One region of the Streptomyces sp. f51 genome, then DNA from elsewhere that is predicted to be linked to it. Evidence: riboswitches for the same ligand, from Rfam matches in the RefSeq annotation. Region 1 holds a riboswitch; each other region holds the start of a gene.

Region 1 (10,094 bases):
AAGCAGCTGCTGTCCTTCCTGCGCGAGGAGCACACGGGCGACGCCGGGATCGTCTACTGCCTCTCGCGCAACTCCGTGGAGAAGACGGCGGAGTTCCTCTCCCGCAACGGCGTCGAGGCGGTGCCGTACCACGCGGGCCTGGACTCGGGCACCCGTGCCACGCACCAGTCCCGCTTCCTGCGCGAGGAGGGCCTCGTGGTGGTCGCCACGATCGCCTTCGGCATGGGCATCGACAAGCCGGACGTGCGGTTCGTCGCCCACCTGGACCTGCCGAAGTCGGTCGAGGGCTACTACCAGGAGACGGGCCGCGCCGGCCGTGACGGACTCCCCTCCACGGCCTGGATGGCGTACGGCCTTCAGGACGTGGTCCAGCAGCGCAAGATGATCCAGGGCTCGGAGGGCGACGAGGCGTTCAGACGCCGGGCCGCCAGCCATCTGGACTCGATGCTCGCCCTGTGCGAGACGGCCCAGTGCCGGCGCTCCCAGCTCCTGGCCTACTTCGGCCAGGACCCCGACACCCCGGCCTGCGGCAACTGCGACACCTGTCTGACACCGCCGGAGACCTGGGACGGCACGGTCGCGGCGCAGAAGCTGCTGTCCACGGTGGTACGCCTCCAGCGCGAGCGGGGGCAGAAGTTCGGCGCGGGCCAGATCGTCGACATCCTGCTGGGGCGGAAGACCGCCAAGGTGATCCAGTTCGACCACGACCAGCTGTCCGTCTTCGGTATCGGCGAGGAGCTGGCGGAGTCCGAATGGCGCGGTGTCGTACGGCAGCTGCTGGCCCAGGGGCTGATCGCGGTCGAGGGCGAGTACGGGACGCTGGTGCTCACCGAGGCCAGTGGGACCGTGCTGCGGCGTGAGCGCGACGTGCCCCTGCGCAAGGAGGCGCCGAAGCCGGCCACGTCCAGGTCGTCGGGGTCCAAGGGCGAGCGCAAGGCCAAGTCGGCCGCGGCCGAGCTGCCCGCCGAGCTCGTTCCCGCGTTCGAGGCGCTGCGGGCCTGGCGCGGCGATCAGGCCCGGGAACAGGGCGTCCCGGCGTACGTCATCTTCCATGACGCCACGCTGCGGGAGATCGCCACGGTGTGGCCCACCTCCGTAAAGGACCTGGGCGGGATCAGCGGGGTGGGCGAGAAGAAGCTGGCCACGTACGGAGAGGGCGTCGTCGCGGTGCTGGCCTCACTGGCCGACGGCCCGCCCGCGGCCACTCCGACCGCTCCGGCGACTCCGCCGGCTCCGACCGCTCCGGCCACTCGGGCCGTTCCGACCGCCGGAAGACCCGCGGCCGTACCGGCTCCGGTGCCCGCCGCGGGACCGGACCCGGACTGGCCCGAGCTGGACCAGGAGCCGCCCGAGGACTGGATGTAGCGGTTCGCGGCAGGGGTGCGGGCAGGCGCGGGGCGGAGGCGAGCCTCCGCACGTCCCTCCGGGCACCGTCGGCTCCGCAGGTCTTCTCCGGGCTCCGTCGGCCCCGGATGCCGCTCCGGGCTCCGTCGGCCCTGCCGGTCCCTCCGGGCTCCGTGGGGCACGGTGGCCAGGGCTCTGGCCACCGTGACACGGACCTCGTTCCCCCTGCGGGGCGGCTCCCGGGTCCCTTACAGGGAGACGGCCGGCGTGATGCGGCCCCGGACCTCGCCGAGGCCCACCCGGGTCCCGCCCGGTCCCGGAGCCCAGGCCGTCAGGGTGACCTCGTCGCCGTCCTCGAGGAACGTGCGCTTGCCGTCGGGGAGTTCGAGTGCGTCGCGCCCGTTCCAGGTGAGTTCGAGCAGGGAGCCGCGCTCGCCCTCGGTGGGGCCGCTGACGGTCCCGGAGCCGTAGAGGTCACCGGTGCGCAGGGAGGCGCCGTTGACCGTCATGTGGGTCAGCTGCTGGGCGGCCGTCCAGTACATGGTCGAGAAGGGGGGCTCGGAGACGACGTGGCCGTTGATGGCCACGGAGATCCGGAGGTCGTAGCCACCCGGCTCCTCGGTGGCGTCGTCGAGATAGGGGAGGAGGGGGTGCGTGCGGACGGGCGGGGCCACGAGGGCGTCGTCCAGGGCGTCCAGCGGGGTGATCCACGCCGACACGGAGGTGGCGAAGGACTTGCCGAGGAAGGGGCCCAGCGGGACGTACTCCCAGGCCTGGACATCACGGGCCGACCAGTCGTTGAGCAGGCAGAGGCCGAAGACGTGGTCGCGGTAGTCGCCGAGAGGCACCGGCCGGCCCTGCTGCGAGGGGGTGCCGACGACGAAGCCGACCTCCGCCTCGATGTCCAGACGGACGGAGGGGCCGAAGACCGGGGCGGCGTCCGCGGGGGCCTTGCGCTGGCCCGAAGGACGGACGACATCCGTGCCGGACACCACGACCGTGCCCGATCGGCCGTGGTAACCGATCGGCAGATGCTTCCAGTTGGGCGTGAGGGAGTCGGCGGCGTCCGGGCGGAAGATCTGGCCGACGTTCCGGGCGTGGTTCTCGGAGGCGTAGAAGTCGACGTAGTCGGCGACGGTGAACGGGAGGTGCATGGTCACGTCGGACAGCGGGTGGAAGTGGGGAGCGAGGGTCTCCCGGTGGGCCGGGACGGTCACCCAGGCCGTCAGCGCGCGCCGGACGTCGGACCACGCGGTGCGGCCCGCGGCGAGCAGCGGATCCAGACTCGGCTGTGCGAGCAGCCCGGCGTAGGGGGAGCCGAGCGAGCGGGCGGCGGCGCCCGCGTCGAGCACGTGGTCGCCGAGTCGTACGCCGACGCGTCGCTCGGGGTCGCCGGCCGGGTCGGTCAGGGAGAACACGCCGTACGGCAGGTTGTGCGGGCCGAAGGGATCGCCCTCGGGGACATCGAAGGGGGGCATCGGTTGGTGCCTCGCTTTCGGATTCGTACTCGCCATGTGAGCCATGCGTTCCACGCGTTTCATGTGGTCGGGGCACACGTTACGGGGGAGGGGCCCCGCTGTGGCAGGGCCTAAAGGGTTGGCAATGTCCGAATTGGCCGTGTCGGGCACGGAGATTCCGGCTCGGCGTGGCTCGTGGCTCCCCGTGGGGCACACCCCTGAACACCCCTGGGGACCACCGTGACAGGTTTTCGCGGGGTGTCCCGGTGAGGGCTTCGCCCGGGCTTCGGCGCACTTCGCCGGGCCTCCTCGGGAGGCTTCGGCGGCGTTCTCCGGATCGCTAATTCGGCTGTCGCGCAGGCGCGTTGAGGAGGTGAGGACACTGGTTGCCCTGCGTCCAGGGGGTGTTGGGGTGTTGTGGTCGGTCGTGTTCGGGAAAGTCGGTGTGGGCGGAAGCGGAGCCTGGGTGATCCGAATCGGTCGCAACGCGCTTACCGCCGTACGGTGAACGGCGTTGCAGACGGGATACCGGACGTCGTCCGGTTCACGCCGGGCCGATGAGTCGTGGGATCCGTATTCTTCGGATCATGGCCGCTCCGACTGCATATTCACTCATCGCCACTGACCTGGACGGAACGCTGCTGCGCGGCGACGACACACTCTCCGACCGGTCACGCGCCGCGTTGGCGAAGGTGACCCGGGCAGGTGCCCGGCATCTCGTGGTCACGGGCCGACCCGCACCGCGCGTGCGACCGTTTCTCGACGAACTCGGCGGTGAGGGACTGGCGGTGTGCGGGCAGGGGGCGCAGCTCTACGACGCCGCCACGGACCGCATGCTGTGGTCGGTGACGCTGGAGAGAGAGCTGGCGGAGACGGCGCTCGGCAAGATCGAGGCGGAGGTCGGGATGCTGTACGCGGCGGTCGACCAGGACGGCGTGGACGGTCTGACGCTCATCGAGCCGGGCTATGTCATGCCGCATCCGACGCTGCCGGCGGTGCGGGTGCCACGGCGGGACGACCTCTGGGCGGAGCCGATCAGCAAGGTGTTGCTCCGTCACCCGTCCTTGTCCGACGACGAGTTGGCGTCAGCGGCACGGGGAGTGGTCGGTTCGCTGGCGACGGTGACCATGTCGGGGCCCGGTACCGTCGAACTCCAGCCATGCGGGGTGACCAAGGCGACGGGTCTCGCTCTCGCCGCGGCGCATCTCGGACTCAGCCCGTCCGCGACGCTCGCCTTCGGGGACATGCCCAACGACATTCCGATGTTCGACTGGGCGGCCCGCGGTGTGGCGATGGCCAACGCGCATCCGGAACTGAAGTCGGTGGCCGACGAGATCACGCTGTCGAACGAGGACGACGGGATCGCGGTGGTGCTGGAGCGCGTCTTCGGCTTCTGACGGCGCCGGTGCGCTCGCCGGCCGAACCGGTGCGCCTGCCGGCGGAGGCGCACCCGCCCGCGAAGCACCCGTATCTGCACCCGCACCCGCCGACGGTCCCAGAAGGAGCCGTCGGCGGGTGCGGGGGAAGAACGAGGTGTCGGGGTGGATCAGTAGGCGCCGTTGACGTTGTCGATGGAGCCGTAGGTCTTGGCCGCGTAGTTGCAGGCGGCGGTGATGTTCGCGACCGGGTCGTAGATGTTCATCGACGTGCCGGCGACGTGGTACGCCTGGAAGGTCGGGTCGATGACCTGGAGCAGACCCTTGGAGGGGATGCCTGCGGCGGCGTTGGAGTCCCAGTTGTTGATGGCGTTGGGGTTGCCGGAGGACTCGCGCATCACGTTGCGGTGGATGCCGTCGTAGCTGCCGGGGATGCCCGCCTTGGCCATGACGTCGAGGGATTCCTTGATCCAGCCATCGAGGTTGTTGGCGTACGTCTTGGCGGAGGCCTGGGTGACCGTGGCGGTCGTGGTCTTGGCCACGGCGGCGGTCGCGTTCGCCGTGGTGCGGACGGTCGTCGACCCCAGCGACTTCGTGCCGACGGTCAGCTTCAGGCCCGGGCGGATCAGGGCGGGGTTGTCGCCGATGACCGCGCGGTTCGCCGCGTACAGCTTCTTCCAGCCACCGCTCTTGGGGTACTTCTGCGCCACCTTGGACAGGGTGTCGCCGGCGACGACCTTGTAGGTGACGAGCTGCACGTTGGGGACCACCGCGGTGTGGGCCGTCTTCGCGATCTGGGGGGCCTGCGCCGGGGTGGCGGCGCTGGCGCCGGTGGCGCTCACGAGCGGGAGGGCGAGGGCGATGCCGCCCGTGCCGGCGGCGAGCATGCCCCGGGTGATGACGTTGGACTTCTTGCTGCGGTGCTTGCCTCGTACGGGCATGACGAATTTCCTCTCCGACGCCTGCGAGGTGAGCTGTCGGGTTCGGGCGGGAGATGCCCGGCCGCGCTGTGGGCGCGGCTTCACCCCAAGCCGGTCCGGTATGTCCGGATCGGCGGCTTACCTGTGGTTCCCCCGCTCCTGCCGTGCGTGGGTCGATGGGTTGCCGGGCGGCGGCAGGATTCGGCGATCCGCCCGGGGTCGACCAGAACGTATGCGAGAGCACATGTCCGAAACAAGACGAGATTTGACCGCGAAGATCGCTTTCTCCTGGTTAAGGGCGGGGTAAAAAGTCCGTTTGTACCGGAATTGGATCCTCAACTTGCCTATGGCAAAGGGGTTGGGTCGAGCGGGCCTCGGGGCGGGAGCCCGGCTCGCCGGTGACTCAACTCACGAGACCAAAGGGCGTTAACGCGGCACGAGGGGCAATTCGGGCATCACGCTCGCGTTTAAGGGCGTCACCGGGACCTCCCGAGCGCGCCGAGCGTCCCCTGGTGGGGCGGGAATTGTGGCGTGGACCACGTCGGGGCGGGCGGGGCCGCCTCCGCGAGGGGTGGGTGGGGTCACCGGTCGGGAGCCGGCCGGGCCCGGGCGGACGCGAGGTGAAGTGCCGCGCGCGGCAACGGGGTTCGGCGTTCGGTGCCCCGGCCTGCGGGCGGGGGCGCAGGCGAGGCGGGCGCGGGTCGGGGCGTGGCCCGACCCGGTGAACTCCCCTGCCCCGCAAGCCTCCTGAGCCGCGGCGAGCCCCTGCCTCGCAAGCCTCCTGAGCCGAGGCAAGCCCCCTACCTCGCAAGCGCTCTGCCTCGCAGCGTCCCGCCCAGGCAGGCCTTCCGCCCAGGCAGGCCTTCCGCCCAGGGAAGCGTCCCGCGCCGCCAGCGGCCGCCCTGCGCGTAACCCGCACCCCCGCAAGCCCCCTTGGCCGCAAAGGTCTCTGCCCCGCGAGCCTGCTGGGCCGCAAAGCTCTCTGCCTCGCAAGCCCCCGGCCCCCCTGGCCCCCGCCCCCCTGGCCCCCGCACCCCCCGGCCCCCGCACCCTCTGAGCCCCCGCACCCCCTGAGCCCTGTCAGCCCGAGGTGCGCGGGGTTCTCTTCTCCCAGGTCCGGTGGAAGACGACCTCGTCGCCGTCCTTGCAGACGAGTTCGTCGGTCGTGACGAAGTCCCGCGCGTCGCAGGTCGTGGTGGAGGTCGTCTCGACGCGGGCGTCCCAGGGCAGGTCCGGGCGGTGCAGCCGGATCGACCAGGTCGAGCGGGCGCGCGCGGACAGCGGGTCCGACGTCTCGATCGTGTACGTCTCCCGCCCCTCCTCCGTGCATTCGAGGCCGTCGGGATGGACACGGGTGCCGCCCTGGCCCGAGGCCACCTCCAGACGCCAGGTCTCCGCGGCCACGTCCCGCAGCACCAGTCGCTGCGGCGGGGGCTCGTCCAGGGTCGCGGAGACGGTCACCCCGAGGGGCTCGGACTCCTCGGGTTCGCCGAAGGTGATCGACGGGTCCGACTCCCGTGTCCGTACGGGGAGTTCGAGGACGCTGCCGATCGGCTCCAGGGTGAAACCGGCCTCCGAGCCCGGCTCGGGCCAGATCCAGGGCCAGTACGCGGAGGACACGCCCAGCCGGATGCGGTGGCCCGCCGGGAAGGCGTAGCCGATGGCGTTCAGGTCGAACACCACGTGTTCCGTGCTGCCCGGAGTCCAGGGAACCGTCCGGCCGGGACCCCGGCGCGCCGACAGGTTCAGGGCGCCCCGGGTGACGAGCGTGGACGCTCCGTCCGGCGCCACGTCGCACAGCCGGGCGATCACCTGGCCCCTGGGCACCGCGGACGTCAGCCGCAGATTGACCCGGGGGCGGCCCAGCACCCAGGTCTCCTCCGTCACCTCGAACTCGAAACAGGCCGACCGGGCGTCCTCCTCCCGCTGGTCGGGCGGCAGGCCGGCGTCGTCGCCGAAGGGGAAGGGGCGGCCCGCGTCGACCCCCGTGTGCTGTGGGGACCGCACCGGCACCGGGGTTCCCTGGAGCGCGTACGCGACCGGGGTCACCGAGGGTGAGGGCCAGGCAGGCTCGCCCACCCAGTGGCCGGGGATGCGCGGGTACACGGTCGCCGGAGGATGCGCGTCCATCACGTACGAGCGGAGCAGGGGCACGGAGAGCGGGTCCGTCTCCTTGTCCTTGAGCCAGTGGTCCCACCAGCGCAGCGTCTCCTGGAGGAAGCCGATCGCCGGCCCGGGCGGCAGGTCGCGGTCCGGGTACTGGCGGGACCAGGGGCCGATGAGACCCCGTACGCGATCCGGGGGAAGGTTCCGCACCAGGCGCAGCACCGTGTCGCGGTGCGGGTCGTGCCAGCCGCCGACCGCGAGGACCGCCGCGCGGACGGTCCCGTACTCCTCGCGGGTGCCGTGAGGGCCGTACGGGTCGTCGGTCCTGTGCTCCGGCCGGGTGTGCGTGGAGGGCGCGGCCGCCGCCAGTCGCTTCTCCCACATGTCCCGCCACATCCCCTCGCCCACGTGCGCGGGGTCCGGCGGGCGGGCGGCGAAGGCGAGCCGGGCGGCCGACCGGGCGTATGTGCCGACGGCGGGAACGGAACCTCCGGCGTGGTGGGCGTCGTTGTCAGGGAGGTCGTCGCTCGGGCAGACCGTGACGACCGCCTTGAGCGGCGCGGGCGCGCGGGCCGCGACGCGAAGGGAGTGGAGACCGCCCCACGCGATCCCGAACATGCCGACCCGGCCCGTGCACCAGGGCCGGGCGGCCAGCCAGGAGACCACCTCCACCCCGTCGTCCGTGTCGGTCTCCGCGTGCTCGTCGCCCGGCACGCCCTCCGAGTTCCCGTGGCCGCGCGCGTCCACGCGCACGGAGGCGTAGCCGTGCCCGGCGTACCAGGGATGGCGCTGCTGGTCGCGCGGGGCCGTCCAGTCGGTCAGGCGGTACGGGAGGTACTCGAGGAGCGCCGGTACGGGTTCCCCGGTCAGCGGCCGCCAGATCCGGGCGTACAGGCGGGTGCCGTCCGGGAGAGGGACGAGGGCGTCCTCATGAGTGGTCTCGTAGGGGAAGGACGTACGGATGTGCATGAGCGTCACCTCGGTGGACGGAATGCCTCGTGCGGCACGGCCCGGGAACGGAACCGTCGGGTCCCGGCCGTGCGGGGGACGGGCCGTCGGGTCCCGGTCGGGTGTGGGACGGGTCGTCGGGTCCCGGTCGCGCGCGGGGAGAACCGTCGGATCCCGGCCGTACGCGGGAGCGGGCACGGCCGTGGGACACGGTCACCCCTTCCGGGTACTTCTGCGCATGTCATCGCATGTCGGTTCACATCATCCGATCATGAACATACCGTCCATGATCGGGTGGCGCCCGTGAACCGGGGTACCCGCCGTTGGGGCACGCAGGTGCTTCCCGTATGCCTTCCGGGTGTACTCCCGCATACCTCCTGGCGGAGCGAAGTGGGCCGGGGGACGGTGGGCGCTCGCGGTGATCGAAACGTGACCGGATACGCTGACTTGAGTGATGGCAGCGACACATCGACAAACCGTGTCATCGACCGAATGATCGACCGAGTTCGCCATGTGATCGTCAGCAGACAGGAGAACCTCTCGTGACCGTCGTCGGGCCGTTCGGGCTGAGCGTGCGGGACCAGGCTCTCGAAGCCGATGTCCAGGCCGGATTGGCGGCTGTCGAGGAGGGTTTGCTCGAAGCCACCAAGAGCGAGGTCCCGTTCATCACGGAAGCCGCCCAGCACCTCGTGCGGGCCGGCGGGAAGCGGTTCAGGCCGCTGCTCGTGATGCTCGCCGCCCAGTTCGGTGACCCCTACGCGCCGGGTGTCGTGCCCTCGGCCGTGGTCGTCGAGCTGACCCATCTCGCCACGCTGTACCACGACGACGTCATGGACGAGGCCGAGGTCCGGCGCGGAGTGGACAGCGCCAACGTGCGCTGGGGCAACTCGCTGGCCGTGCTGACCGGCGACTTCCTGTTCGCCCGCGCCTCCTACATCCTGGCCGACCTCGGGCCCGAGGCCGTCCGGATCCAGGCCGAGGCGTTCGAGCGCCTGGTGACCGGACAGATCCTGGAGACCGCGGGGCCGCGCGACGGCCGCGACCCGGTCGACCACTACCTCGACGTGCTCGGCGGCAAGACCGGATCGCTGGTCGCGGTCGCGTGCCGGTTCGGCGCGATGATGTCGGGCGCCGACGAGACGGTCGTGGACGTGCTCACGCAGTACGGCGAGCGGCTGGGCGTCGCCTTCCAGCTCGCGGACGACGTTCTCGACATCGCGTCCGACTCGCACGAGTCCGGCAAGACGCCGGGGACGGACCTGCGTGAGGGCATCGCCACGCTGCCGGTCCTGCGGCTGCGCGAGCGCGCGGAGCGCCTGGGCCTCGCCGAGGACATCGCGCTGTGCGAGCTGCTCGACTCCGACCTGACGGACGACGCGCGGCACGCGGAGGCTCTGGCCCGGCTGCGGGAACACCCCGCGCTGGAGCAGGCGCGCCGGGACACCGTCCGGTACGCGGAGGAGGCGCGGGCCGCGCTGGCCCCGCTGCGCGAGTGCGACGCGAAGGCCGCGCTGGTCGAGCTGGTGGACGCGGTGGTGCACCGGGCCGGCTGAGAGGCCGACCGGAGGATCACCACGCCCACGGGGCCGGCGCGAGCCACCGGCGCCGGTCTCCGGGGCGGCCCGAGAGCTGCCGACGCGGTCTCCGGGGCGGCCCGAGAGCTGCCGACGCCCGTCTCCGAGCCGCGCGTGTTCGTCGGTGCAGTCTCCGCCGCCTTCCGTGCTCGCGGAGGCCGGCGCCGCTGTCCGTATTCGTCGCCTCGCGTGCTCACGGAGGCCGGGGTCGTTGTCAGTACCCGCCGCCGCCCGTGTTCGTGCTGGAAGGCGACGGTGCCGACGACTCCGAGGCGGGTGTGGTGATCTTCGCTCCGCTGGGGGTGACGGCCCACCAGGTTCCGTCCACTCCCTGGCCGTACGGCTCCTTCGGTGCGTCGTCCTTGGCGT
Region 2 (10,094 bases), 1.5 Mb from region 1:
TGGAGAAGGGCTGCGCCAGACGCACCAGGGCGTCGTAGATCGACGCGTCGCCGTGCGGGTGGAGCTTACCCATGACCTCGCCGACGACACGGGCGCACTTCACGTAGCCGCGGTCGGGCCGCAGGCCCATCTCGTTCATCTGGTACACGATGCGACGGTGGACCGGCTTGAGGCCGTCCCGGGCGTCCGGCAGGGCTCGCGAGTAGATGACCGAGTACGCGTATTCGAGGAAGGAGCCCTGCATCTCGTCCACGACGTCGATGTCGAGGATCTTCTCCTCGTACGAGTCGTCGGGCGGCGGGGTCTTCGTGCTGCGGCGGGCCATCGCTGCTGCGGCTCCTTCACAGTCTCTGCCGGGGCATGAACGGGTTCTGACGCGCACCATTGTGGACCGCCCCACTGACAACGCCGACCGCGACCCGTCCGTAGCGCCCCGCCGGCACGCTCCGCGGACGTCTCCGGCACCCCTTCCGGGCGGCCCTGCGGCCCCGTGTCCTGCGGCCCGGGGCGCGCCCCCGGCGGTTTCCGCGGAGGCTTCCCCGGGCGGGCGGCGGACACGCGTGAGTCTCGCTCTCGGCGTACGAGGTGCGGGAACCGCGCCACCCGTCCGCGCGCTTGCATACAGTGGCAGGACCGACAGGAATGACGCAGTTCCGCGATCGAAGGGACGTACATGCCCATGGGTCACACGGCCACAGCTGAGGCAGGCTCCGGCGGCCTGACAGCGACCGAGCACCGCCTGGCCAACGGCCTGCGCGTGGTGCTCTCCGAGGACCATCTGACCCCGGTCGCCGCGGTGTGCCTCTGGTACGACGTCGGCTCGCGCCACGAGGTCAAGGGCCGCACCGGTCTCGCCCACCTTTTCGAGCACCTGATGTTCCAGGGCTCCAAGCAGGTCCACGGCAACGGCCACTTCGAACTCGTCCAGGGCGCTGGCGGCTCGCTCAACGGCACGACGAGTTTCGAGCGCACCAACTACTTCGAGACCATGCCCGCCCACCAGCTGGAGCTCGCGCTCTGGCTGGAGGCCGACCGCATGGGATCGCTGCTCGAGGCGCTGGACGACGAGTCCATGGAGAACCAGCGCGACGTGGTGAAGAACGAGCGCCGGCAGCGTTACGACAACGTTCCGTACGGCACCGCCTTCGAGAAGCTCACCGCGCTCTCGTACCCCGAGGGCCACCCGTACCACCACACCCCGATCGGGTCGATGGCGGACCTGGACGCGGCGACCCTGGAGGACGCCCGCGCCTTCTTCCGCACCAACTACGCGCCCAACAACGCGGTTCTGTCGATCGTCGGAGACATCGATCCGGAGCAGACGCTCGTCTGGGTCGAGAAGTACTTCGGCTCGATCCCCGGGCACGACGGCAAGCCCGCCCCGCGGGATGGCTCGCTGCCCGACGTCATCGGCGAGCAGCTGCGCGAGGTCGTCGAGGAGGACGTCCCGGCCCGCGCGCTGATGGCCGCCTACCGGCTCCCGGAGGACGGCACGCGCGCGTGCGACGCGGCCGACCTGGCGCTCACCGTCCTCGGTGGCGGCGAGTCCTCCCGGCTCTACAACCGGCTCGTACGCCGTGACCGCACCGCCGTCGCGGCCGGGTTCGGCCTGCTGCGGCTCGCCGGAGCACCCTCCCTGGGGTGGCTGGACGTGAAGACGTCCGGCGACGTCGAGGTCCCGGTCATCGAGGCCGCCGTCGACGAGGAGCTCGCCCGGTTCGCCGAAGAGGGCCCCACGGCCGGGGAAATGGAGCGTGCCCAGGCCCAGTTGGAGCGCGAATGGCTCGACCGGCTCGGTACCGTCGCCGGCCGCGCCGACGAACTGTGCCGCTACGCCGTCCTGTTCGGCGACCCGCAGCTCGCCCTGACCGCCGTGCAGCGCGTCCTCGACGTCACGGCGGACGAGGTCAGGGAGGCCGCGAAGGCCCGCCTGCGCCCCGACAACCGCGCGGTGCTCGTCTACGAGCCGACCACCGCCGAAGCCGCCGGCTCCGCCGACGAGACCGACGAGACCGACGAGGAGGCGGCGAAGTGACCGAGCTCGCCACCATGGACTTCCACCCCCGCCCCCAGGCCGGACAGCCCAAGCCGTGGGCGTTCCCCGCCCCCGAGCGCGGCACCCTGGACAACGGCCTGACCGTGCTGCGCTGCCACCGCCCCGGCCAGCAGGTCGTCGCCGTCGAGGTGATCCTCGCCGCGCCGCTGGACGCCGAGCCCGCGGGCCTGGACGGCATCGCCACGATCATGGCGCGCGCCTTCTCCGAGGGCACCGACAAGCACTCGGCCGAGGACTTCGCCGCCGAGCTGGAGCGCTGCGGCGCCACGCTCGACGCGCACGCCGACCACCCCGGCGTACGCCTGTCGCTCGAAGTGCCCGTCTCGCGCCTGGCCAAGGCCCTCGGCCTGCTCGCCGACGCCCTGCGGGCCCCCGCGTTCGCGGACAGCGAGGTAGAGCGGCTGGTGACCAACCGGCTGGACGAGATCCCGCACGAGACGGCGAACCCGGCCCGTCGCGCGGCCAAGGAGCTCTCCAAGGAGCTGTTCCCGGCGAGCGCGCGCATGGCGCGCCCGCGTCAGGGCACCGAGGAGACCGTCCGGAGCATCGACTCCTCGGCCGTGCGCGCCTTCTACGAGAAGCACGTGCGCCCCGCCACGGCCACCGCGGTCGTCGTGGGCGACCTGACCGGCGTCGACCTCGACGAGCTGCTCGCCGACACGCTCGGTTCCTGGACCGGCTCGTCCGCCGAGCCGCTTCCCGTGCCGCCGGTGACCGCCGACGACACCGGCCGCGTGATCATCGTCGACCGTCCCGGCGCGGTCCAGACGCAGCTGCTCATCGGCCGTGTCGGCGCCGACCGGCACGAGCGCGTGTGGCCCGCCCAGGTCCTCGGCACGTACTGCCTCGGCGGCACCCTCACCTCGCGCCTGGACCGCGTCCTGCGCGAGGAGAAGGGCTACACGTACGGCGTTCGGGCGTTCGGGCAGGTCCTGCGCTCCGCGCCGGACGGCACGGGGGCCGCGATGCTCGCCATCAGCGGCTCGGTCGACACCCCCAACACCGGTCCTGCGCTCGACGACCTGTGGAAGGTGCTGCGCACCCTCGCGGCCGAGGGGCTGACCGACACGGAGCGCGACGTCGCCGTGCAGAACCTGGTGGGTGTCGCGCCCCTGAAGTTCGAGACGGCGGCGGCCGTCGCGAGCACGCTCGCCGACCAGGTCGAGCAGCACCTGCCGGACGACTACCAGTCGACGCTCTACCGCCAACTGGCCGCCACGGGCACCGTGGAGGCCACCGCGGCGGCGGTGAACGCCTTCCCGACGGACCGTCTGGTGACCGTCCTGGTGGGCGACGCGGCGCAGATCGCGGAGCCGGTCAGGGCCCTCGGAATCGGTGAAGTCACCGTGGTGGCGGCCGAGTAGCACCCGCGCGACCCAGGAGGGCCCTGACGGCTGAAGAGCCGTCAGGGCCCTCCTCTTGACGGCCGCAGCCCCCAAGATGTCCGTATTCGTGCAGGGGTTACCCCTTCTGCCCTGTGGCATGCGTTACAAAAATCGTGATCCGTTTGTTGTTCGAATGAGGCCCCGTCTAGCGTCGGTCCGACTGTTCGTCACGCAGTGCGCCGCGCCCGCGGCACCGGACAGTCATCGCCGAGTCCCCCATGACGCGAGTCAGGGGAGCCGGGGACCCACGCAGTCCCTGGGGTGAATCGGACGCCCTCTCCGGAGGGGGTCCGTAGGAGACCTTCCTGCTCCGAACCCGTCAGCTAACCCGGTAGGCGAGAGGGAAGGAAAGGATCAGCCCCTACATGGCGTTCACCTGTGGCACCGGCAAGCATCGTCGTACGAGCAGCCGGGTGCACAGCACCACCACGACCGCCGTCGGGGTCGCGGCGCTCACCACCACCGGTGTGATCGGAACCCTGGCCGCTCCCGCGTTCGCCGCGGAGGCCACCGTCGAGCAGACCGGGCTGACCCAGACCGTCACCCTGAACGACGCGGTCGCCGACCAGATCGACGCCCAGGCCTTCGCGCAGCAGCGCGCCGCCGACGAGGCCGCCGCGCGCAAGCAGGCCGAGCAGACGGCACGCAAGCAGGCCGCCGCCCAGGCCACGCAGCTCCGCGAGGCCAAGGCGCGCGCCGCCCGCGAGGCCGAGCGCAAGCGCCTGAACACGTTCGTCCTGCCGATCACCGGTTCGTACGTCTCCACCGGTTACAAGGCGAGCAGCAGCCTCTGGTCCTCGGGCAGCCACACCGGCGTCGACTTCCACGCCGCGTCCGGCACCTCGGTCCACGCCGTCGGCTCCGGCACGGTCGTCACGGCCGGCTGGGGCGGCGCCTACGGCAATCAAGTCGTGATCAAGATGCATGACGGCACGTACACCATGTACGGCCACCTGTCGTCCATCGGTGTGTCCGTGGGGCAGGCGGTCACCCCGGGTCAGCAGATCGGCCTCTCCGGGGACACCGGCAACACCACGGGACCGCACCTGCACTTCGAGGCCCGTACGACCGCCGAGTACGGCTCGGACATGGACCCGGTCGCGTACCTGCGCTCGCACGGCGTCAACGTCTGACGACCGCTTCGCGGCTTCTTCACCGCTTTCGATGCCCCGGCTCACCGAGCCGGGGCATCGTCGTTTCCGGACGCCGTCTGTCCAAAAAATATCCATGGGTTCAGGCATGCCATCGGAAATTCACGCCTCCTGCAATAGAGTCACTGAAGAAGCGTCAATCGTCGGCGTTTCACGGGGATTAAAGCGGAGGTCGGTCATGCGTATTCCGGCGCACTCGGTGTGCACGGCGATCCGTGACGACATCGTCGCGGGTGTCTACGAGCGCGGCGGCCGCCTCACCGAGGAACTGCTCGCGCGGCGCTACGGCGTCTCGCGCGTCCCCGTGCGCGAGGCCCTGCGCACCCTGGAGGCCGAGGGCTTCGTGGTCACCCGTCGGCACGCGGGCGCCTGTGTCGCGGAGCCCACCGAGCAGGAGGCCGCGGACCTCCTGGAGATGCGCATGCTGCTGGAGCCGCTGGGTGCCGCGCGGGCCGCGCAGCGGCGCACGGAGGCTCACCTCAAGGTGCTGCGCGGCCTGGTCAGGCTGGGCCAGGAGCGCTCCAGGCGGGGCAACAGCGAGGATCTGCGCTCGCTGGGCGGCTGGTTCCACGAGACGCTCGCCCAGGCGTCCGGCAGTTCCGCGCTCACCTCCACGCTCTCGCAGTTGCGCCACAAGATCGCCTGGATGTACTCGGTGGACGCGCCGGCCGACCCGGCGGAGTCCTGGGCGGAGCACGGCGGCATCGTGGACGCCGTCGCCCGCGGCGACAGCGAGCGGGCCCGCGCGATCACGGCCCTGCACACCGAGCGCGCCATGGCCGCGCACCGGCTCCGGTTTCCCGGCGCCGAACGGCCGGACCGTGTGAGGAGTTCGCAACATCCCGTAAACATGACGGGCCTGCGTCATTAACACGGGCGCCGTATACAAAGAGGGATATTCGGTGGGGGCTCATTTCTGATGCCCTTTTATTCGTGTGTCCGGAATTATCGTGCACGCCATTCCTGCGGCCCTGCCGCGAAGGCGGTGCGGGGTGCCCGGAGAATTTCCGGGCGACGTACGGAAAACGGCTGAGCCGCGCCCCCGGTCAAGGGGGGCGCGGCTCAGCCGTGTGTCCTGACCCGGAGGACGCCTCAGACGGTCTCGGGGAGCTCGTCGAGCCCCTCGGCGACCAGCTTCGCCAGACGGTCGAGGGCGATGTCCGCGCCCTCGGCGTCCGACGCGAGGACGATCTCCTCGCCGCCCTGGGCGCCGAGCCCGAGGACCGCGAGCATGGAGGCCGCATTGACGGGGTTGCCGTCGGCCTTGGCGATCGTCACGGGGATGCCGGAGGCCGTGGTGGCCCGGACGAAGATGGAGGCGGGGCGGGCGTGGAGGCCCTCGGTCCAGCCGACGTTGACGCGGCGCTCAGCCATGTGATGCTGCCCTTCGGGGGTTCAGGGTTGTCTAGACCAGTGTTCCATATCGTGAGGCGTGCCCGGACGATCCCGGGGACCCGCCCCGCCCCGGTGCCGGTCCCCGGGCGGGCCGGCCTCGCCGGCGCGGCGGGATTTCGGGGCCGTACCCAGGCCCGCTGCGACGTCCGTCACCCTCAGACTGCCTCGCGCCGTTGTCGTACGCCAGCCGTACTCTGGGGCCCATGCAGACCTCGTCGGACCGGCACGAGTACCCAGCCCACTGGGAGGCCGACGTGGTGCTGCGCGACGGCGGCACCGCGCGGATCAGGCCCATCACCGTCGACGACGCCGAACGCCTGGTCAGCTTCTACGAGCAGGTCTCCGAGGAGTCGAAGTACTACCGCTTCTTCGCGCCCTACCCGCGGCTGTCCGCCAAGGACGTCCACCGCTTCACCCACCACGACTTCGTGGACCGGGTGGGCCTCGCCGCCACGGTCGGCGGAGAGTTCATCGCCACCGTGCGCTACGACCGGATCAACGCGGACGGCATGCCCGCCTCGGCGCCCGCCGACGAGGCCGAGGTCGCCTTCCTCGTCCAGGACGCCCACCAGGGCCGGGGCGTCGCCTCCGCGCTGCTCGAACACATCGCCGCGGTCGCCCGCGAGCGTGACATCCGCCGCTTCGCCGCCGAGGTGCTGCCCGCCAACAACAAGATGATCAAGGTGTTCACGGACGCCGGATACACCCAGAAGCGCAGCTTCGAGGACGGCGTCGTCCGCCTGGAGTTCGACCTCGAACCCACCGACCGGTCCGTGGCCGTGCAGCGCGCGCGGGAACAGCGCGCCGAGGCCCGCTCCGTCCAGCGGCTGCTGGCCCCCGGCTCGGTGGCCGTCATCGGCGCCGGGCGCACACCCGGCGGCGTCGGCCGCAGCGTCCTGGACAACCTCCGGTCGGCCGGGTTCACCGGACGCCTGTACGCCGTCAACACGGCACTCCAGGACAAGGAACTCGACGGCGTCCCGGCCCACCGCTCCATCAGGGACATCGACGAGCCCGTGGACCTCGCCGTCGTCGCCGTGCCCGCCGAGCAGGTCCCCGAGGTCGTCACGGAATGCGGCGAACACGGCGTGCAGGGACTGGTGGTGGTCTCCGCCGGCTACGCGGAGAGCGGCCCCGAGGGACGCGAGCGCCAGCGTGAACTCGTACGGCACGCGCGCACGTACGGCATGCGCATCATCGGACCCAACGCCTTCGGTGTGATCAACACCGCGCCCGACGTCCGGCTGAACGCCTCGCTCGCCCCCCAGATGCCCCGCCCCGGACGCATCGGCCTGTTCGCGCAGTCCGGCGCCATCGGCATCGCCCTGCTCTCCCGGCTGCACCGGCGCGGCGGCGGCGTCACCGGCGTCACCGGCGTGTCGACCTTCGTCTCCTCGGGGAACCGGGCGGACGTCTCCGGCAACGACGTACTCCAGTACTGGTACGACGACCCGGACACCGACGTCGCCCTGATGTACCTCGAATCCATCGGCAACCCGCGCAAGTTCACCCGCCTCGCGCGGCGGACCGCGGCGGCGAAGCCGCTGGTCGTGGTCCAGGGAGCGCGGCACGGCGGGACCGCACCCCAGGGGCACGCCGTACGGGCCACCCGGCTGCCTCACGCCACCGTGTCCGCGCTGCTGCGCCAGGCCGGAGTGATCCGCGTGGACACGATCACCGAACTCGTCGACGCGGGCCTGCTGCTGGCCCGCCAGCCGCTTCCCAGGGGACCGCGCGTGGCGATCCTCGGGAACTCCGAGTCGCTGGGTCTTCTCACGTACGACGCGTGCCTCGCCGAAGGCCTCAGGCCGCTGCCGCCGCGGGACCTGACCACGGCCGCCTCGGCGGAGGACTTCCACCGGGCCCTGTCGGCGGCACTCGCCGACGACGGCTGCGACGCCGTCGTCGTGACGGCCATCCCGGCTGTGGGGGAGACCTCGGCCGCCGACGCGGCACTCGCCGAGGCGCTGCGGTCCTCCGCCCTCGCGGCCCCGGCGAAACCCGTCCTCGTCGTCCACGTCGAACTGGGCGGACTCGCCGAAGCCCTCTCCGCGGCGGCGAGCACCGCCCCGCCCGCCTCCGGAACGGCGCCGGGCGCGGCCCCCGGCGCCCGGTTCCACCCCTCGGACCGGTCGCCCGCGGCGGAGCGCGCCGAACCCGCGCCCGACACCCGGCTCATCCCCGCCTACCCCGCCGCCGAACGCGCCGTCCGCGCCCTCGCCGAAGCCGTCAAGTACGCCCAGTGGCGGCTGGACGCGGGCGAGCCCGGCAAGGTCCCCGAGTACGAGGACATCGACGAGAAGGGGGCGGCCCGGCTGATCGACGACCTCCTCGCGCGCGGGGAGGGCCTGACCCTGGGAGGCGAACGGACGGCGGAACTGCTCGGGCGCTACGGCATCGACGTGCACCGGTCCCTGCCCGCCCCCACGCCGGACGACGCCGTGGAAGCCGCGCGGACCATCGGATACCCCGTCGCACTGAAGACCACCGCCCCGCACCTGCGGCACCGCGCCGACCTCGGTGGCGTACGCCTGGACGTGGCGGACGAGGAACAGCTGCGCCGGGCGTACGCGGAACTGACCGAGCTGTTCGGACCGCCGACCGTGCTGCGCCCGGTCGTGCAGGGGATGGCACCGCGCGGTGTCGACACGGTCGTCCGCGCGGTGATCGACCCGGCCGCCGGTGCGGTGCTCTCCTTCGGGCTCGCCGGAGCCGCCTCCGAACTGCTCGGGGACACCGCGCACCGCCTGGTCCCGGTCACCGACCGGGAGGCGGCCTCCCTGGTCAGGTCGATCAGGACGGCGCCCCTCCTGTTCGGCTGGCGGGGCTCCGCTCCGGTCGACACGGCGGCCCTCGAAGAACTGATGCTGCGCGTCTCCCGCCTGGTCGACGACCACCCGGAGGTCGTCGCGGTCTCGCTGGAGCCGGTCGTGGTCGCCCCGACCGGCGTGAGCGTGCTGGGCGCCACCGTACGGCTGGCCCGCGCTCCCCTCCGGGACGACCTCGGCCCCCGGACCCTGCCCGTCGTCTGAGCCGGCCGGGACGTCACAGGAGCCGCGACGCCCCGGGACGCGGACGGGGGTGCCTCCGCGACGGCGGGCACCCCTGCCGCGCCGCGTCGCACCGGGCACCCTGCGTGATGCGATCTGATCCGTCCACGACAGACCCACGCGAGCGGTGCCTCGCAGTCAGTGGGCCCCCGTAGGATGGACGTCATGGCCAAGACCAGTACGACGACCCAGGGGCTGCGAGCGGCGATCGAGCGCAGCGGCTACTACCCGGCCCTCGTGGCCGAGGCGGTGGAGGCCGCGATCGGCGGCGAGACCATCCGGTCGTACCTGGTCCACCAGGAGACGACGTTCGACGCGAACGAGGTCCGCCGGCACGTCACCGTGCTGGTCCTCACCGGCAACCGTTTCATCGTGAGCCACACCGACGAGCAGAACGCGGACACCACCTCCCCGACGCCCTACGCCACGACCTCGACGGAGTCGGTCAAGCTCGGCCGGATCTCCTCGGTCGTCGTCAGCCGCGTCGTCGCGAACCCCGAGTCGTACACGCCCGGCACGCTGCCCCGCGAAGTGGTCCTGACCATCGGCTGGGGCGCCGTCTCGCGCATCGACCTGGAGCCGGCCGCCTGCGGCGACCCCAACTGCGACGCCGACCACGGCTACACCGGCAACTCGACGGCCGACGACCTGAGCCTGCGGGTCAGCGAGGCCGGGGACGGCCCGGAGACGGTCCGCCAGGCCCTCGCCTTCGCGCAGTCCCTCTCCGAAGCGACCGCGGACGTCGCCCGCTGATGGCCCTGCCCACCTGGGACCACCCGGAACCGCTCGCCATCGGCTCCGCGCCCGTCCCCGAGTACGGCGCCGGTTCGCTGGCCGATCTGCTGCCCACCCTCGCCGCCGGCATGTCCGTGCCCGGCGCGACCGCCGTCATACCCGAACTGACCGCGGCCGACCGGAACTGCGTGTTCCTGATCGACGGTCTCGGCTGGGAGCAGCTCAGGGCCCACCCGCACGAGGCACCCTTCATGACCTCGCTCCTGGAGTCCTCGCGCGGCGGCACCGGACGTCCGATCACCGCCGGCTACCCGGCCACCAC
Region 3 (10,094 bases), 210 kb from region 1:
CGACGGAGCGGGCCGAGGACCGGCTGATGTTCCTCGACCTGCTGCGCTCCGGGCTGTGCGCCGAGGACGAGGCGTTCCTCGAACGGGCCCTGGCCGACCGCAGCCGCAACGTACGGGCCACGGCGGCCGAGCTGCTGTCCGCCCTGCCGGGGTCCGCGCTCGCCGCGAGGATGGCGGCCAGGGCCGTCACCTGTGTGGCCGTGGACCATACGCAGGGGACACCGGTGATCACGGTCGAGGCTCCGCACGAGTGCGACGCGGCGATGGAGCGGGACGGGGTGGTCGCCAAGCCCCCGGCCGGCCGGGGCGAACGGTCCTGGTGGCTGGGCCAGTTGGTCGAGGCGGCACCGCTCGGGGCCTGGCGGGAGCGCCTCGGGGGGCGTTCGCCGGAAGAGGTGGTGGCCTTGGCCGTGGCGGACGGCTGGCACGCGGAGCTGCACGCGGCGTGGTGCCGGGCGGCGGTGCGGCAGCGCGATCCGGCGTGGTCGAGGGCGCTCCTCGGATCGCCCTCCGCTCCGGAGGCCGGGGGTCCGGGGGCCGTGTCACTGGCCGAGCGGGCCAAGCTGCTCGCCACCCTGGGTGCCGGGGAACGGGCCGAGTGGGTGGCCGGGTTCATCGGTACGCACGGGCTGTCCGAGGCGTTCCAGCTGCTCGGGGTGTGCGCGGTGCCGTGGTCGGGGAGTCTGGGTCGGGCGGTCGTCGACGCGCTCGACATCGCGCGGGACGCGGGAAGCTACCCGTGGAGCTTCAGCGGGGTGATGGGGCTGGCCGAGCGCTGTCTGGACCCCGCGGAGGCCGGGCGCCTCGAAGGTCTCACCTCGGTCCCCGACGAGTCGGAGCACGCGGCGCCGGGGTCCGGTGACTACTGGGCCGAGGCGTTTCAGCGGCTCGTGACGACCCTGCGGCTGAGAGCGACCATGTCCGCCGAACTCACGGCGCCATGACCACTCGCCCGCGGCCCCACGCCTTCCCGCCGTTCGCGACCGGACCGCATCCCGCCCGGCCCGCACCAGGGCATTCCGCGCTCCCGGCCGGCCCCGGATTGCGCCCCCGGGGCATGAGGGCCCTGCGCGTCCGGCGGTCGCGGGTGGCCGAAGCCCGCGCGATCACGCCGGACGGCGCGGGCGTCCGAGGGGTCAGGCGCCGGCCGGCTGCCTGACGTTCGCGCGGACCCAGTCCACGATCGACACCGTCGTCGCGCCCGGGGTGAAGATCTCCGCGACGCCCTTCTCCTTGAGGGGGGCGATGTCCGCCTCGGGGATGATGCCGCCGCCGAAGACCTTGATGTCCTCGGCCTCGCGCTCCTTGAGGAGGGCGATGACGGCCGCGAAGAGCGTGTTGTGGGCACCGGACAGGATGGACAGACCGATCGCGTCGGCGTCCTCCTGGATCGCGGTGTCGACGATCTGCTCGGGGGTCTGATGAAGACCGGTGTAGATGACCTCCATACCGGCGTCGCGCAGCGCACGCGCGATCACCTTGGCCCCACGATCGTGGCCGTCGAGCCCCGGCTTGGCCACCACCACGCGAATCGGACCGGCTGCCACACCCATCACTGCCTCCATGAACGGACTGCTTCAACCCTGCACCGACGAGGACTGCCGGCACACGCCTGCGACGGCCACCGCGGACGGTGACCTGCGGCCGACGGACGGCCGCCCACGGCCGGTGGCCGATCGGTGCATACCGATCGATACCTCGCGGCTACCCGTTGTCACCAACAGGTGTCCACCGACCGTGCCGACTACTGACCATCGACACATATCGCTCAGTTTTCCGCTCGCCACACCGGATCGCTCCGGATCGCCGATCGCGCCAAGCGGCACAGGCGTCCCGGGCCCTTTCGGCCCGGGAAGTGAACGAACGTTATCGCCAGCATCCCGCAACCGGCAGTTTCGCGGTGGAGACCGAGGGGGAAATCACACACTGGGACAAGTTCGCCGCGCACGGTTCCGTATCGCGGCACCGGCGCCGCAGGGACCTGCGGCGTACGGGCCAGGCCGGAGCAGGCGCAAGAAGAGCCGCGACCAGGTGGCCGCACCATCGCGTCGTCAGCGGGACGGCGGGGTGCTGGGGCGCATGGACGACGGCACGACAGCGGGGAGCGAGGCCGGGCCAGAGGACAGAGGGAACACGTAGGGCGACTCCACGCCACGACACGAGGCCGCTGCACCCAGCACGGCGGACCGTCGGGGAGCCGGGGTCGGCGTCGTATTCCGCGCCCTTCGGCCGAGCACTCCGCAGCGTCACCGGTCTCAGCGACCGCGGACGCGCCGTCGGCCGCCGCCGTCACCGACCTCACGGCTTTCCACTAGGGCACACGGGGGACGGAGTGGTCCTCCCGCGTGCCGACTGGAGGTCGGCCATGAAGGTCACTGAGGCTGCGTCGCCCTTTCTGCCCCTGTGCCAGCGCCTGTTTCCGACGAAACTGGCGGGGCTCTCGGTGGCCCTGCTGAAGGCGACGGCCCTGGAACTGGCGATCCTCGCCGGGCACCTCCTCCTGTATCCCTCCGGCATCACCCAGGAACGCCGCACCGGACACCCGCTCCCCCCGCCCGACGTCGCCGCCCATCTGCCCACCGGGTCCAAGCCCCCGGTCGTCCTCCTGCACGGCTTCATCGACAACCGCTCCGTCTTCGTCCTGCTGCGCCGCAACCTCGCGCAGCACGGCAGGCAGCACGTGGAGTCCCTGAACTACTCACCGCTGACGTGCGACATCCGGACGGCGGCGGAGCTGCTCGGCCGGCACATCGAGGAGATCTGCGAGCGCACGGGCCACGACCGGGTGGACATCGTCGGGCACAGCCTCGGCGGGCTGATCGCGCGGTACTACGTGCAGTGCCTGGGCGGCGACACCCACGTCCGCACCCTCGTCACGCTCGGCACCCCGCACTCCGGCACCCGCGTCGCGCCCTTGATGAACGCGCACCCGATCGTGCGCCAGATGCGCCCCGGTTCCGCGGTGATCGAGGAACTGACCGGTCCCGCGCCGGGCTGCCGCACGCAGTTCGTCAGCTTCTGGAGCGACCTCGACCATCTGATGGACCCGCTGGAGACGGCCTGCGTCGAGCACCCCGACCTGCTCGCCCAGAACGTCCGGGTGAGCGGTGTCGGTCATCTCGCGCTTCCGGTGCATCCGGCCGTGGCGACCGGAATCCGGCAGGCCCTGGACATCGAGATGTCGGGACCGCGTGCCGTGGCCAGGACCGGCGGCCTCACGGTGGCGTGAGAAGCGCCGCGGACCGGCCCGAGGGCGGCCGTCGGGAGGGCTGACGGCCGCCCGACGGCCCTTCCAGGGACCGGGAACCTCGAACACTTATCGAACGCCAGGCCAAGGCCTTGCCCGCGCTCCCCCGAAACACGGCCGAATGCCCGTTTCCTGCGACAGGGAAACCTGCCGAAGATTGTCGCGCCCGCATACCGCCGGGTACAGTCGCCGCACTGCTCTGCCAGCCCCTGTTGTCGAGGCGAAAGAGAAGTTGGTGAACGACCGTCACCCGTCGGGGATCGCGACTCCCCCGGCTCCGGCTTCCGACGCCTCCTCGGCGCTCTACGGGCCCTATGGCGCGCACGAAGCCCAGTACGGCGACTTCACCGCGTACGGCGACTACGCCGCCGCTCCTTTCGACCCGGGCATGAACACGGGCGTCCACCCCACCTCCGACTTCGCGGGCGACCCGCTCTTCGGCACCATGCCGGGCGGGGCCGGCACCGGCTCGTACGACGCCACGCAGTGGAACGCCGGGATCCAGCAGCCGATGGGCTACGACCCGTACGCGGGCTACGACACCGGCGCCCACCACACCGCGGCCTGGACCGACGGCTACCAGCAGCACCCCGACATCCCCGCCCAGCACCCGGGCCCCGACGCCTCGGGCCAGTGGGACGCGAACGCGTGGATCCAGCCGGACCAGCCGCTCGACGGGACCCAGCAGTGGACCGTGCCGACGCAGGACACGGGCGCGTACGACGCCACCCAGTGGAACGGCGCCGGGGGCCAGGACGCCTACCAGGCCTACGAGCACGCGCCGGCCGAGTCCTACGAGCAGCCGCGGGCCGAGTCCGAGCCGTACGGCCACGACCTCACCCAGCTCGACATGACGTACGCGGACCCGGCGGAGCAGGTCCCCTTCGACCAGCAGGCGACCGCGACCTTCGACCAGGCGGTCCACGGTGAACTCGCCGCAGACGAGGACGAGTTCGACGCGGCCGAGGACTTCACGGCCACGGACGGCGCCGACGACGGGCACGGCGACGGACACGACCCGTACGACGAGGGGCGCGAGCGGCCCCTGCTGGAGGACCAGGAGGAGATCACCCCGGTCCGGCATCCCGCGAGCCGCGCCGCTTCCCGCTCCCGGCGCCGCAGTCCCGCGAAGCGTTCCGCCCTGCTGACCGTCGCGGTGCCCTCGGCCTGTGTGATGGGTGTCGCGGGGATCGCCGCCGCCTCCGTGGGCGGCGTCGGCGGCCTCGGCGGAAGCGACGCGAAGGACACGACGGTCAGTGCCTCCGACGCGACCTCGGTGAAGCCGTCGGCCGCCAACGTCAAGCTGGACTCACAGCTCCGGAGCCTGTCCGCCGGCGCGGACGACTTCGCCGACCGGGCCAGCCGCACCCAGGAACGCATCGACCTCAAGGCCCAGCAGGCGACGGAGAAGAAGAAGGCGGCGGAGGAGGCGGCCCGCAAGGAGCGGCTGCGTCCGAAGTTCGTCCTTCCCGTGACGCAGCGGGGCCTGAGCGCCTACTTCGGCCAGGCCGGCGTCAACTGGATGTCCGTGCACACGGGCATCGACTTCCCCGTCTCCTACGGCACGCCGGTGATGGCCGCGACCGACGGCACCGTGCGGACGCAGTGGAACAGCGCCTACGGCAACATGCTGATCCTGACCGCGATGGACGGCACCGAGACGTGGTACTGCCACCTCTCGTCGTACAAGGTCCCCTCCGGCACCACCGTCAGGGCCGGCGACCAGATCGCCTTCTCCGGGAACTCCGGCAACTCGACCGGCCCGCACCTGCACTTCGAGGTCCGCCCGGCGGGCGGCGCGGCGATCGACCCGCTGCCGTGGCTGCGCAGCCACGGCCTGGACCCCACGTAACAGCCGCCCCCGTCAGGGGAGTCGGCGACCGCCCGGCCGGCGCGTGACCGCGCGCCCCCGGCCGTCGTCGGACGGCCGGGGATTCCGCGATCGGATCCCGCGCCCGCTCGCGCGGACTACAGCTTCTCCACCGGCGCGTACCGCAGCAGCAGCCGCTTCGGCTTGGGCTCTCCGAAGTCGACCGTCGCCTCCGCGTTCGCGCCCGTCCCCTTCACCCCGACGACGGTGCCGAGACCGAACTGGTCGTGCGTGACCCGGTCCCCGACGGCCAGCGAGACCACCGGCTTCTCGGTGACGCCGCGGCGGGTGGCGAACCCGGAGGCACCCGAGGCCGCGGACCGCGCACGCGAGGACGAGAGGGAGGCGGCGACACCGGAGACGGGACCGGCGGGCACGGGCGCGGTCGCCCCCGTGCGCTTCCAGTCCAGATGGGTCGCCGGGATCTCCTCCAGGAAGCGGGAGGGCGGGTTGTACGAGGGCTGCCCCCACGCGCTGCGCATCGAGGACCGGGTGAGGTAGAGCCGCTCGCGGGCGCGGGTGATGCCCACGTACGCCAGGCGCCGCTCCTCCTCCAGCTCCTTGACCTGTCCGAGCGCGCGCATGTGCGGGAAGACGCCGTCCTCCATGCCGGTCAGGAAGACCACGGGGAATTCGAGGCCCTTGGCGGTGTGCAGGGTCATCAGGGTGATGACGCCGTTGCCGTCCTCCTCGTCCGGGATCTGGTCCGAGTCGGCGACGAGCGCGACCCGCTCCAGGAACGCGGAGAGTCCGGGCGGGGTCTCGCCCTCGCCGGTCTCCTGCTCGAACTCCAGGGCCACGGCGGCGAGTTCCTGGAGGTTCTCGATCCGGGTCTCGTCCTGCGGGTCGGTCGAGGCCTGCAACTCGGCGAGATATCCGGTGCGTTCGAGGACGGCCTCCAGGACGGTGGCCGGGCCCGCGCCCGACTCGACGATCGTACGGAGGTCCTCCATGAGCGTGTTGAACCGCTTGACCGCGTTGGTGGACCGCGCGGCCATGCCGTAGGCCTCGTCGACGCGGCGCAGCGCCTGCGGGAAGCTGATCTTCTCGCGCTGCGACAGGGCATCGATCATCGCCTCGGCGCGGTCGCCGATGCCGCGCTTGGGCACGTTCAGGATGCGGCGCATCGGGACGGAGTCCTCGGGGTTGGCCAGCACCCTGAGGTAGGCGAGGACGTCCCGGACCTCCTTGCGCTCGTAGAAGCGGACACCGCCGACGACCTTGTACGGCAGGCCGACGCGGATGAAGACCTCTTCGAAGACACGGGACTGGGCGTTCGTGCGGTAGAAGACCGCGACGTCGCCGGCCCTCGCCTCGCCCGCGTCGGTGAGGCGGTCTATCTCGTCGGCGACGAACTGGGCCTCGTCGTGCTCGGTGTCCGCGACGTACCCCGTGATGTTCGAGCCCGCGCCGGCGTTGGTCCACAGGTTCTTGGGGCGGCGGGACTCGTTGCGCTCGATGACCGCGTTGGCGGCGGACAGGATCGTCTGGGTGGAGCGGTAGTTCTGCTCCAGGAGGATCGTCGTCGCGTTCGGGTAGTCCTCCTCGAACTGGAGGATGTTGCGGATGGTCGCGCCGCGGAAGGCGTAGATCGACTGGTCCGCGTCACCCACCACGCACAGTTCGGCCGGAGGCAGGTCGTACGCGTTGGGCGGTACGTCCACGGGGTGCTCGGAGGTCCCCACGAGTTCGCGGACGAGGGCGTACTGCGCGTGGTTGGTGTCCTGGTACTCGTCGACCAGGACGTGCCGGAAGCGGCGGCGGTAGTGCTCGGCCACGTCCGGGAAGGCGCGCAGGAGGTTGACCGTGGTCATGATCAGGTCGTCGAAGTCGAGCGCGTTGGCCTCGCGCAGCCTCGACTGGTACATCGCGTAGGCCTGGGCGAGGGTCTTCTCGAAGCCGTCGGTGGCCTGGGCGGCGAAGTCCTCCTCGTCGATCAGCTCGTTCTTCAGGTTCGAGATCTTGGCGCTGAAGGACTTCGGCGGGAAACGCTTGGGGTCGAGGTCCAGATCACGGCAGACGAGCGCCATCAGACGCTTGGAGTCGGCGGCGTCGTAGATCGAGAACGACGAGGTGAAGCCGAGCGTCTTGCTCTCGCGGCGCAGGATGCGCACGCAGGCGCTGTGGAAGGTCATCACCCACATCGCGTTGGCGCGGGGGCCCACGAGCGCCTCGACGCGCTCCTTCATCTCGCCCGCGGCCTTGTTCGTGAAGGTGATCGCGAGGATCTGGCCGGGGTGGACGTTCCGCTCGCCGAGCAGGTGGGCGATGCGGTGCGTGAGCACGCGCGTCTTGCCGGAGCCGGCGCCGGCCACGATGAGCAGCGGGGAGCCGGAGTGCACCACGGCCGCGCGCTGGTTCTCGTTCAGGCCGTCCAGGAGGGCCGCCGGGTCCACGGCGGGCCTGGGCGCGCCGTCGCGGTAGTAGGCGTCACGGGTCGGCGGCAGGTCGAACTTCCCGCCGAACAGATCGTCCGGAACCGGCTCCGGTACGTGATCGTCCTCGGGCGGCGGCGGGTGTTCGTCCTCGTGCGCCGCGGAGGGCTTGAGGTCCGCCAGGAAGCTGTCGTCAAAGAGGCTGCTCATCGCTCTCCGAGTCTAGGCCGCCCCACTGACAACCCGCCGCCACCTCGGGAACTCCACCGGAAGTCGTGACGCGCGCCACCATGACCGTACGCGCCCGGCCGGACACTTGGAGTCAGGGGACGCCCGCACTCCGTCGTCGCAGATCCCGGGGCGCGGCCCAGGTCACGAAAATGTATCGGGCATATCGCCCATCAACCTTCACACGGGCCACACCGGTTGGCTAGCGTGCCGCAAGGCCGCTCGACCGCGACCGGCGAACATCGCCGGGCCGGGCGGCCTCCGCCGAATCCGGTACGCCGCGAGGCCGCCGGAGCCGGGGACCCACCGACCAAGGGGTGAATCGGTCCAACCGCCTTGTGGGGCACGGACCGTAGGGCAACCTTCCGGAACCACCCGCCCGAACCCGACAGCTAACTCGGCAGGCGGATGACGGAAGGAGTCGCCTCTCTTGGCGTCACACCGCAAGGCGCGTCCCACGGGTACGCGCATCGCAGGCATACGGACCCCGGCCCTGGCCACGGCGGCCCTCACGTCCGTGGCCCTGCTCTCGCAGACGGCCACCGCGGCCCCCTCGGCCGAACCGAGGCCCGGCATCGAAGCGGTCTCGAAGAAGGTCGACGACCTCTACCACCAGGCCGAGACGGCCACGAACAAGTACAACGCGACCCGGGAGAAGACCGCCGAGCAGCGCAAGCGCGTCGACACCCTGCTCGACGACGTCGCCCGGCGCACCGAGAAGCTCAACACCGCGCGCGAGGAACTGGGTTCGTTCGCGGCGGCGCAGTACAGGACCGGGGCCGCCGCACCCGGAACGGCGACCCTGCTGCTCGCGGACAACCCGCAGGACTACTTCGACCAGACCCAGTTGATGAGCCGTCTGACGAAACGCCAGAAGGCGGCCGTCGACGCCTACATCACCGACCAGGCCGCCACCACCAGGAAGCGGGCGGAGGCCACGCGGAACCTCGAATCGCTGACCGCCTCGCAGAAGGCGCTCAAGACGTCCAAGACCGCGGTGCAGCAGAAGCTCTCCGAGGCCCGCGACCTCCTGTCGAAGCTGAACACCGAGGAGAAGGCGCGGCTGGCGGCGATCGAGAGGAAGAAGCAGGAGCGGGCCGCGGCGAAGGCGGCGGAACTGGCACGGCAGCAGGCCGCCGCCGCCAAGGCCGAGCGGACGCAGCCGTCGTCGAGCGGCACGGGCACCCCGGCCGCCGGCTCGACGGCCGGGTCGCCGACGGGATCGACGGCGACGGGCTCCTCGTCGAAGGCGGCCGACGCGCTCGCCTTCGCCCGCGCCCAGATCGGCAAGCCGTACGTCTGGGGCGCCACCGGCCCCGACTCCTACGACTGCTCGGGCCTGACCCAGGCCGCCTGGAAGGCCGCGGGCGTCAGCCTCCCGCGCGTCACCTACGACCAGGTGAACGCCGGCACCACGGTCCCCCTCGCCGACGCCCGGCCCGGCGACCTCGTCTTCTTCTACGACGACATCAGCCACGTCGGCCTGTACATCGGTGGCGGCATGATGATCCACGCGCCGAAGCCGGGGGCGTACGTCCGCGAGGAGTCGATCTACTACGACGGCACGTCGGCGATCCACAGCGTGGTGCGCCCGGCGTAGACCGGACCTCCGCATCGCGGGGCGCGCGCGGGGCTCACCGGTCCCCGCGCGCGCCCCGCGTTTTCGCCCCCGCCCGAGCGTGCCCCGCCCGCAACCGCTCCGCGGGTCCCTAGCATCGACGCATGCCAGACACACCGGACATGACGGACATGATTCCGCTCCGCTCCTGGTGGGTGGGGTGGGCACCCGCCGCCGGGGCCGCCGTCATGGCCACCGGCATTCTCTCGATCGGTCTGCATCTGACCGGCCACGAGACCCTCTCCCGGATCGCGCTCGTTCTCGCGTCGCTCACCTGGGTCGGGCTCGCCTCGGACTTCCTCGCCCGGCTGCTGGGCGACCGGGAGCAGTGGGCGCGACGGGCCGGAACGCCCGCGGGGCTCGACGCGGTCGCGGCGACCACCGTGCTCGGCACCCGGTTCTCGGTGCTGGGGTGGCGGGGGCTCGCGGAGGTCCTGCTCGCACTGTCGGCCGTCCTCTGGCCGGTCCTGCTCCTGGCCGTCCTGCGGCACTGGCGGCGCCGTATGGCCGGCGAGGTGTTCCTCGTCTGCGTGGCCACGCAAGGGCTCTCGGTCCTCGGGTCGGCGATCGCCACCGAGGCTGGCTCGGACTGGCTCGCGCACGCCGCGATGACGCTGTTCTGGGTGGGAACCGCGCTCTACGTGCTCGCGTTCGCGTCCTTCGACCCCTGGGAGGTGCGGAAGGGGGCCGGGGACCACTGGGTGGCGGCCGGCGCGCTGGGCATCTCCGCGCTGGCCGGGGCGGGACTCGTCGCGG

What was found. A riboswitch is a leader RNA that binds a small molecule or an ion and turns the genes downstream of it on or off. The one in region 1 is predicted to bind cyclic di-AMP.
Region 2: another riboswitch for cyclic di-AMP. It lies ahead of WJM95_RS24985 (M23 family metallopeptidase); the one in region 1 lies ahead of WJM95_RS18720 (LysM peptidoglycan-binding domain-containing protein).
Region 3: another riboswitch for cyclic di-AMP. It lies ahead of WJM95_RS19700 (NlpC/P60 family protein); the one in region 1 lies ahead of WJM95_RS18720 (LysM peptidoglycan-binding domain-containing protein).

The regions. Positions count from the first base shown of each region.
Region 1 covers NZ_CP149798.1:4,276,078-4,286,171, forward strand. Annotated here, with positions in the region: gene recQ (DNA helicase RecQ) at 1-1,365, shown strand, start outside; gene fahA (fumarylacetoacetase) at 1,593-2,822, opposite strand; gene WJM95_RS18715 (HAD family hydrolase) at 3,389-4,198, shown strand; gene WJM95_RS18720 (LysM peptidoglycan-binding domain-containing protein) at 4,348-5,118, opposite strand; cyclic di-AMP (ydaO/yuaA leader) riboswitch at 5,122-5,314, opposite strand; gene WJM95_RS18725 (CocE/NonD family hydrolase) at 6,178-8,172, opposite strand; gene WJM95_RS18730 (polyprenyl synthetase family protein) at 8,694-9,704, shown strand; gene WJM95_RS18735 (hypothetical protein) at 9,940-10,094, opposite strand, start outside.
Region 2 covers NZ_CP149798.1:5,741,013-5,751,106, forward strand. Annotated here, with positions in the region: gene WJM95_RS24970 (DNA topoisomerase IV subunit A) at 1-325, opposite strand, end outside; gene WJM95_RS24975 (pitrilysin family protein) at 680-2,035, shown strand; gene WJM95_RS24980 (pitrilysin family protein) at 2,032-3,420, shown strand; cyclic di-AMP (ydaO/yuaA leader) riboswitch at 3,637-3,794, shown strand; gene WJM95_RS24985 (M23 family metallopeptidase) at 3,807-4,574, shown strand; gene WJM95_RS24990 (GntR family transcriptional regulator) at 4,771-5,463, shown strand; gene WJM95_RS24995 (HPr family phosphocarrier protein) at 5,685-5,966, opposite strand; gene WJM95_RS25000 (GNAT family N-acetyltransferase) at 6,191-9,019, shown strand; gene WJM95_RS25005 (DUF5998 family protein) at 9,203-9,790, shown strand; gene WJM95_RS25010 (nucleotide pyrophosphatase/phosphodiesterase family protein) at 9,790-10,094, shown strand, end outside.
Region 3 covers NZ_CP149798.1:4,486,404-4,496,497, reverse strand. Annotated here, with positions in the region: gene WJM95_RS19725 (DUF5691 domain-containing protein) at 1-944, shown strand, start outside; gene WJM95_RS19720 (cobalamin B12-binding domain-containing protein) at 1,137-1,553, opposite strand; gene WJM95_RS19715 (alpha/beta fold hydrolase) at 2,366-3,229, shown strand; gene WJM95_RS19710 (peptidoglycan DD-metalloendopeptidase family protein) at 3,483-5,099, shown strand; gene pcrA (DNA helicase PcrA) at 5,216-7,702, opposite strand; cyclic di-AMP (ydaO/yuaA leader) riboswitch at 7,973-8,143, shown strand; gene WJM95_RS19700 (NlpC/P60 family protein) at 8,151-9,320, shown strand; gene WJM95_RS19695 (tellurite resistance/C4-dicarboxylate transporter family protein) at 9,443-10,094, shown strand, end outside.